DNA from 4 places in the Paenibacillus sp. FSL W7-1088 genome. Region 1 is predicted to be linked to each of the others. Evidence: predicted binding sites of a transcription regulator. Region 1 holds the regulator's gene; each other region holds the start of a gene.
The links. The regulator Rex, encoded in region 1, represses fermentation and respiration genes when NADH is low (regulators of the CRP and FNR family bind a similar motif). The targets are predictions, from matches to a motif close to TTGTGAAATATTTCACAA.

Region 1 (2,210 bases):
CGGTTACGCCAGCTTTCAACAGATCAGGCACACGTGCAACACCCGAAGCCAATTTCAGGTTACTGCCTGGATTGTGGGACACTGCTACATCATGCTTTGCGAGAATCTCGATCTCTTCATCATTCAGATGTACCGCGTGTGCAACCAGAGAAGGACGGGAGAAAAATCCTAGCTTCTCCAGATGTGCGACTGGACGCAGTCCGTAATCAGCCACGTTCTGCTCCACTTCGCGAAGCGTTTCAGACATATGCGTATGCAAAGGCAGATTCAGGTCATGAGCAACCTGTACCAGCTTCTCTATGTAATCCGGAGGGCAAGTGTAAGGTGCGTGTGGAGAGATTACGGTTGTAATTCTTCCGTCTGCTTGTCCATTCCATTGACGAGCAAATGCGGCGGACTCTTCCAGCTTGCGCAGTTGTTCTTCTTCTGAGCAAAGTCCGATGACCCCACGTGCCAGAGCAGCCCGAACGCCGGATTGTTCCACCACTTTCGCAACCTGATCCATATGATCATACATATCCAGGAAAGCTGTTGTTCCACCTTTCAACATTTCAAGCACGGATAGGGATGTACCCCAATAAACGTCTTCAGACGTCATTTTGGCTTCCATCGGCCACATTTTCTCCTGCAACCATACTTGTAACGCCAGATCGTCTCCATGGCCTCTCAGAAGCGACATGGCCGCATGACCATGCGTATTGATCAGACCCGGCAAGAAGAACAGTCCTTTTCCGTCCACCTTTGTCAGACTTTCGTCTCCTTCCGGCAATGTCTCACCAATATGCACAATCTTGTCATTCTCTACAACCATAAAGCCTTGAACCACGTTCCAATTCGCGCCTTCACTCACGGCAAATTTGCCGTTGTGAATTACCCATCTATTTGTCGTCATCTTCCTCGTCGTCCTTTCCATTCTCCAAGTAATAAGCCAGACTAAGCAAATCCGTCGTAAAATCGGCATGGTGAATGCGAATATGCGGCGGGGTCTTCAGGATGGTTGGCGCAAAGTTAAGAATTGCTTCAATTCCTGACTCAATCAGCTGATCCGCAACATTTTGGGCTTCCGTATCCGGAACCGTGATGATACCGATGCGTATGTTATCCTTTTTGACCGAATCCGTTAATTCATTCATCGGCTGCACCGTCAAACTGTTGATTTGACTCCCAATCTTCGGACCATAGGCATCAAATACAGCGACAATCTTCATGTTGTCTTTGAGGTAAGCATTGTAATTGGACAAGGCATGTCCCAAATTACCAGCTCCGACAAGAGCCACATTGATCTGCTGGTCTATTTTTAAAATATGGCGAATTTTCTCGATGAGATATGAAACGTCATACCCGATTCCTTTACGACCAAAGTCACCGAAGTAAGCCAAGTCTTTACGAATCTGGGCCGGATTCAAATCCAACCTCAGTCCAAGTTCTTGTGAAGAAACCGTATTGACTTCGCGCTGATGCAGTTCATTCAAATAACGCAAGTAAACAGGCAATCTGCGCACCACGGCTTCCGAAATTTTATCTGATTTCATTCAATTGCTCCCCCTTACCAAAGCCACGATAGATAGATGAAAAGATGAGCACCCTGTCTAAAACGATGCAACATGATTTCTGAATTAAACAGGATGCTCCTTGTTATATAATGGATAATTGCTTTATTCGCCTTACTCGCATATCCATGAAACGAATACATGATATTACTCAATTTTACAGCCAATCAGTGGCGTCATGCAATAATGGAAGCTACAAAGCGTATCTGTTATTGTTGCTCTTCAGTGGGTCTCTCGAGCCATTCCGAAATGCGTGGAACCATCTGCTCAGTGAGCATGTGCTCCATTTTGGGACCAGGTAATGAGTATAAAAAGTACTTGCCATAATACGCTTCAATAACGCGTGTATCGTATACAATTACAATGCCTCTGTCTTTGCCTGTACGAACCAGTCTGCCAAATCCCTGTTTGAAGCGGATGACAGCTTGTGGTACGGACAGCTTCATAAACGGGTTTTTCTTCTGCTGCTGCAAAAGCTCGCTCTTCGCTTCGACCAATGGATGATTCGGTGGCTGGAATGGCAGTCTGACAATCGCAAGACAGGTCAGAGCCTCTCCTGGAATGTCCACCCCTTCCCAGAAGCTGCTTGTGCCAAGAAGCACCGTTGCTTTCGCATCTTGGAAGCGGCGTGTAAGCTTGGAACGGCTGCCGCTGTCCACC
Region 2 (2,210 bases), 2.0 Mb from region 1:
GTAGATGCTGCGGGTCACAAACTTCAGGCTAAAAACTTGAAAACAGGGGAAGAATTCGAAGATACCTTCGACAAGCTGATCGTGACCACGGGTTCATGGCCTGTCGTACCGAAGCTGGAAGGCATCGAGATGGACAACATTTTATTATGCAAAAACTACAACCATTCCAACACGATTATTGAGAAAGCCAAACATGCCAAACGTATTACCGTGGTAGGAGCAGGTTATATCGGCATTGAGCTGGTGGAGGCTTTCCAAATGAACGGCAAGGAAGTTACACTGATCGATAGCGTGGACCGGATCTTGAATAAATATCTCGACCCCGAGTTCACGGATGCCATTGAAGAGACGTTGACTGGACACGGCATCAAGCTGGCGCTGGGCCAAACGGTTCAGAAATTTACCGGAGAGAATGGCAAAGTGAACAAGGTCATTACATCCAAAGGAGAGTTCGAGACAGACCTCGTTATTCTGTGCATTGGTTTCCGTCCAAATACCGAGCTGCTCAAAGGGCAAGTGGATATGCTTCCAAACGGCGCAATCATCGTCGATAAATATATGCAAACCAGTCAAAAAGACGTCTTCGCTGCTGGAGACAGCTGTGCAATTCATTACAACCCAACCGGCAAGGCAGCGTACATTCCTCTGGCAACCAACGCCGTGCGGATGGGCACACTCGTAGCACGGAACCTGGTTCGTCCTACGACACCGTATATGGGTACACAAGGCACATCAGGTATCAAAATTTATGAGCAAAATATTGCAGGTACAGGTCTGACGGAAGCATCTGCTGCGGATGAGGGTCTGGTCGTTGAAGCTGTAACGCTTGAAGATGCTTACCGTCCGGAGTTCATGCCAACGGCAGAGAAGCTGCTGCTCAAAGTAATCTATGAACAGGCTACACGCCGCATTGTTGGTGCGCAGGTCATGTCGCAGGCTGATCTGACACAGTCGATCAATACAATCTCTGTCTGCATCCAGAACAACATGACGGTAGATGAGCTGGCCTTCGTCGACTTCTTCTTCCAACCACATTACAACAAACCGTGGAACTTCCTGAACTCGGCTGGTCTGCAAGCACTGCCACCAGTAGAAGTAAAAGCACCAGCGATGGTGTAACCATAATATCTGAGAACTGCCGCATTCATTTTGCGGTAGTTCTTTTTTGCTTTTTCTGAACATCAAGCAAGATACAACGGAAATATTAAAATGTAGTTTTCAGACTTTGTGATAAAAGTAACAAACCTCTTGAAACCTTCGCGATACAATGAATATATCAACCAAACAAGTTGAATTATGATGTTCATGAACTGTGAAGGAGAGGATCGTTATGGCAGCAAAAACACCTCTTGAGGTTGCACAATATACGGCGAATACGGGGATGAAGAAAGCCCGGAATCCAGTGTCCTCCGTATTGATACTCAGTTTTCTGGCAGGCGCTTTTATTGCGCTCGGATTTCTGCTGGATATTCGGGTCATTGCCTCTGCTCCGGCCGAGTGGGGCAGCTTGGTTAATCTGATTGGTGCAGCAGTGTTCCCGGTAGGTTTGATATTGGTGCTGATTGGCGGCGGGGAACTGCTGACAGGTAATATGATGGCCGTTCCACTCGCGACGATTGCACGCAAACTGTCCGCAGGCAACATGCTGAAGAATCTCACCTTAGTCACGATAGGTAATTTCCTTGGGGCGATCTTTGTGGCCTACGCGTTTGGGCATGTGCTCGGACTGACGGCAGAGGGGGCTTATTTGACGAAGGTGGTGGATATGGCTGGACACAAGCTGGACGATAGCTTCCTTCAGGCTTTTATATCCGGGATCGGGTGTAACTGGCTGGTAGCTCTCGCAGTATGGCTGTCCTACGCATCGGATACGATGAGTGGAAAAGTACTGGGCATTTGGTTCCCAACGATGGCCTTTGTGGCTATTGGATTCCAGCACGTTGTCGCCAACATGTTCCTGATTCCTGCGGCGATCTTCGAAGGGCATTATTCGTGGGGGCAATACATCATCAATTTCATTCCGGTATGGCTTGGCAACCTGACGGGAGGGGCGCTGTTTGTGGCGGCTGCTTACTGGATGGTGTATCTGCGCAAGCATGAGCCGGAAGCGAAGCCTGAAGTGGCCATGGCGGCGGCCCAGCCTGTGGAGACGGAAGCCAGACCGATGTGGAGCAAGCAGGCGTAGCGGCATTTTACGAGTAATCGAGTAG
Region 3 (2,210 bases), 180 kb from region 1:
CACGCCATTGAAGCATATGTATCCGTCATGGCGAATGATTACACGGATGGTCTCGCGATCAAAGCGATTCAACTGGTATTCCAATACCTCGAGCAATCGGCGCTGCAAGGTGACAAATTGGCTCGTGAGAAAATGCATAATGCTTCGACGATTGCCGGTATGGCTTTTGCCAACGCGTTCCTGGGCATTAACCACAGCTTGGCTCATAAATGGGGCGGTCAGTACCACACCGCACATGGACGTACCAATGCGATCCTGATGCCACACGTCATTCGCTACAATGCGAAAAAACCGACGAAGTTTGCATCGTTCCCGAAATATTCGCACTTTGTTGCAGATGAGCGTTATGCCGAAATTGCCCGCATTCTGGGATTGCCTGCCCGTACGACAGAAGAAGGGGTTACCAGCCTCATCAATGCCATCCGCAAACTGAACAAAACATTGGGGATTGAAGAGTCGTTCCAGGAAATCGGATTCGACGCCAAAGACTTTGAGGCACATGTGGATTATCTGGCAGACCGCGCATTCGAGGACCAATGTACAACAGCCAATCCAAAACTGCCGCTGGTGACCGAACTGGCAGATGTATACCGCAACGCTTTCTACGGCAAGTTTGAATAACAACTAAAGCAGCAGCAGGATTTAGGCAGGTATAGTCAGGGTTCCCCGAAAGGGGAGCCCCGATTGCCGTCTTTTCTGTAAAAGGTTACACGGAATCCGTGATGTTACTTTTTGAACCAGGTAATCACACCATAACGGAGAGGGCAGAAAAAACTGAAGAAGCGAAGCGTTTGCTTCAAGCACGATTTTAACCTTCTATGCAATATAGTTTGAACCTTACATGTACACGATAACGGAGAGGAGAGAAAAAACCTGAAGAAGCGATAGCGCTCGCCTTTATCCCCTGATTTTACCTTTTATAAAGGGAATCAACAAAATCTGGGGGTAACAGCGATCGGAAGGTTGTTCTATCCTCGGAGTGGCTAGTGTACATATCCTTTCGTTCAAATTATATTGTTCAATCCAGGAAATCGGATTTGAACAGCGATCGGAAGTTGTTCTGCCCGCGCAGTGGATAAGTGTGAATTTTGCAGGGTTCACTTTGACACAGCACAGGTGAAGTGAGGATGGTCACAAACTTTGTGATAAAAATCACAGATGATGAAAGAACGAAGACGTATACTGAAAATGTAAGAAAAACATTCATCCGCGGTTCCGGTTCCCAAGTAGAGAGAACATGTTCCGGCTCACATGTGAAATTTATCACATTAATCGCGGCTCTGGGCACAGATGAGACGAGTGAAGCATTCTGTCATGTGTCCGGAAATCCAAATTTGTGGAGGGATTACTATGTCGGTGATCGAAAAAGATGTCAAACAACAAACAGGTTGGAGAAACTTTACCAAAGGAACATGGACGAAATCCGTAGATGTGAATGATTTTCTGGCACGCAACTTATCACCTTACTATGGCGACGAAGCATTTCTTGCAGGTGCAACTCAGAATACGAAAGAGTTATGGGATATCGTTTCTGATCTGACCAAAAAAGAGCGCGATAACGGCGGGGTACTCGATGTTGACGTAAATACGCCAGCGACGATTGTTTCTCACCAACCAGGTTATCTGGATAAATCCAAAGAGCAGATTGTTGGTGTTCAAACAGATGCTCCATTCAAACGTTCCATTCAGCCATTCGGTGGAATTCGCATGATGATTGATGCTTGTGAAGCTTATGGTTTTGAAATGCCTCAAGGCGTCATTGATATATTTACGAACATCCGCAAAACACATAACCAGGGCGTATTTGATGCTTACACATCTGAAATGCGTGCAGCACGTAAAGCAGGGATTATTACCGGTCTGCCTGATGCTTACGGCCGTGGCCGGATCATCGGTGACTATCGCCGGGTAGCTCTGTATGGTGTGGACTTCCTGATTCGAAATAAAAAAGGCGAACTGAATGCACTTGAAGTCGACGTGATTGATGAAGATGTCATTCGCCTGCGTGAAGAACTGTCCGAGCAGATTCGTGCATTGCAAGAATTGAAACAACTGGGTGAAATGCACGGTTTCGATATTTCCTTGCCAGCGACAACCGCGAAAGAAGCGTTCCAATGGCTCTACTTCGGTTACCTGGCTGCGATCAAAGAGCAAAACGGTGCGGCGATGTCCCTGGGACGTGTTTCTTCGTTCCTTGATATTTACATCGA
Region 4 (2,210 bases), 190 kb from region 1:
GGTTTGGGTTAACCGGTGATGAATACCCATCCATTTCATAAAGTCTATCGCAAAGTCACAATGCTGGCAGATCAGCATCTCCAGGTCTTTATGCTCCAGTACACCGATCTCACTGTCCTCCAGTACTTCCGCCGAAAAGCTGTGTTTCGATCCGAAGAACGGATCAGCCTGCCCAATCATATCTCCGGATTGATACATGTACATAATCAGTTCTTTGCCTTCATCCGTGGATTTGGTGATCTGAGCACGGCCCCGTTTCATATAATAAAGTTTGTCAGAGACATCTCCTTCCCAATACAGATGGGTGCCTTCCGGATAGGTTCTGTCCTTCATCGTTACGAGCAGATGGTTGAAATTCGCTTCCGAGAAACAGTTGGTATTTCCGCGTTTTTCCAGTACACTCAGTTGTTCTCTCATAAGTCTATCTCCCCTTTGTGTCCATCGGGCGGCCTTCTGCAGCTTGGACTGGCCCCCGTGGTTCGCCGCAAACCGTTGCCGTCCTGATCAGGGTCATCTCTCGGCCGGGAAGGACGGTACAAATTGCGGTGGTTCAATTTTTAAGTTCAGTATATACCTTATCTTGCTGTTTGAGGGGCATGGAAAGGGGGCAAAAATGGCGAAATTTCAAACATTGTGATTAAATTCACTTTCGGAAGGGGAGGATGAATCTGACAGCCCTATAGTTTAAATAGGAAGTGTAAATGGCTAAGTGAAAGACAGTAAAAAACTTAAATTAAATTTGTTATACTTTGTGAAAAAAATCACATAATTAACTCTTTCCCCATGATACGATGTGAATGTAAAGAAGAGAGACAAACCAATACGAAACCTTTAGGAGGATGAGGGAGATGGCTGTAAAGAACGAAGTCGCCCCAGTAAAAGAACCGACAGCAGGTCAGTATATTCAAACGTTAATTGACAAAGCGAATAAAGCACATGCAGCATTCATGTCCATGGATCAGAAACAGATTGACCGCATCGTGCAAGCGATGGCGCTGGCAGGTCTGGACAAACATATGATGCTCGCCAAGATGGCCGTGGAAGAAACAGGCCGGGGTGTGTATGAGGATAAAATCACCAAAAATATATTTGCAACAGAATATGTGTATCATAGCATCAAATATGACAAAACAGTAGGGGTTATTGAAGATAACGAATACGAAAGCTTCCAGAAAATTGCGGAGCCTGTCGGTATCATCATGGGGATTACCCCGGTAACCAATCCAACATCCACCACGATGTTCAAAGCACTGATTTCCATCAAAACGCGTAACCCGATCATCTTCGGTTTCCACCCATCTGCACAGAACTGTAGCCGGGAAGCTGCCAAAATCCTGCTTGATGCTGCGGTGAAGCATGGTGCTCCAGCGGATTGTATCCAGTGGATTGATGATCCTTCCATGGATCGCACAAACGCGCTCATGAATCATAACGATGTGGCGCTCATTCTGGCAACAGGCGGATCAGGCATGGTACGGGCGGCATACAGCTGTGGTAAACCGGCACTGGGCGTAGGGCCAGGGAACGTACCTTGCTTTATTGAGAAAAGTGCAGATATCAATCAAGCGGTAACGGATTTGATTTTGTCCAAATCGTTCGATAACGGCATGATCTGTGCTTCCGAGCAAGCAGTCATTATCGAAGAACCGATCTTCGATCAGGTGAAAAAGAAAATGATCGCGAACGGCTGTTACTTCGTGAACAAGGATGAGGCCGCAAAATTGACCGCAGGTGCGATTAATGCTGAGAAATGTGCGGTGAACCCGGCGATTGTTGGTCAATCTGCAGTCAGTATTGCGCAAATGTGCGGTATCGAGGTCCCTGCTGGCACCAAAATTCTCGTAGCCGAGATAGAAGGGGTAGGCACGAAGTTCCCATTGTCGGCTGAGAAACTAAGTCCAGTACTGGCTTGCTACAAAGTGAAAACGGCAGCTGAAGGGATTGAGCGCGCAGCGGAAGTGGTTGCTTTTGGCGGCATGGGTCACTCCTCCGTTATTCATTCGACGAACGAAGAAGTCATTGGCAAATTCGCAGATCGCCTGCAAACCGGCCGGATTATCGTCAATTCTCCATCCACACACGGCGCCATCGGTGACATCTACAACACCAACATGCCGTCACTGACATTGGGCTGCGGATCGTATGGACGTAACTCGACTTCTTCCAACGTAACCGCTGTGAACTTAATCAACGTGAAAAGGGTGGCTCGC

Region 2: the regulator Rex is predicted to act here: its motif matches at 1,226-1,243, upstream of MKY42_RS30145 (formate/nitrite transporter family protein).
Region 3: the regulator Rex is predicted to act here: its motif matches at 1,252-1,269, upstream of pflB (formate C-acetyltransferase).
Region 4: the regulator Rex is predicted to act here: its motif matches at 750-767, upstream of adhE (bifunctional acetaldehyde-CoA/alcohol dehydrogenase).

Annotation. Positions count from the first base shown of each region.
Region 1 covers NZ_CP150216.1:4,667,504-4,669,713, forward strand. Annotated here, with positions in the region: gene MKY42_RS20965 (amidohydrolase) at 1-892, opposite strand, end outside; gene MKY42_RS20970 (redox-sensing transcriptional repressor Rex) at 879-1,532, opposite strand; gene dinG (ATP-dependent DNA helicase DinG) at 1,760-2,210, opposite strand, start outside.
Region 2 covers NZ_CP150216.1:6,674,775-6,676,984, reverse strand. Annotated here, with positions in the region: gene MKY42_RS30150 (FAD-dependent oxidoreductase) at 1-1,119, shown strand, start outside; gene MKY42_RS30145 (formate/nitrite transporter family protein) at 1,331-2,185, shown strand.
Region 3 covers NZ_CP150216.1:4,852,351-4,854,560, reverse strand. Annotated here, with positions in the region: gene adhE (bifunctional acetaldehyde-CoA/alcohol dehydrogenase) at 1-621, shown strand, start outside; gene pflB (formate C-acetyltransferase) at 1,351-2,210, shown strand, end outside.
Region 4 covers NZ_CP150216.1:4,855,191-4,857,400, reverse strand. Annotated here, with positions in the region: gene MKY42_RS21915 (Crp/Fnr family transcriptional regulator) at 1-417, opposite strand, end outside; gene adhE (bifunctional acetaldehyde-CoA/alcohol dehydrogenase) at 849-2,210, shown strand, end outside.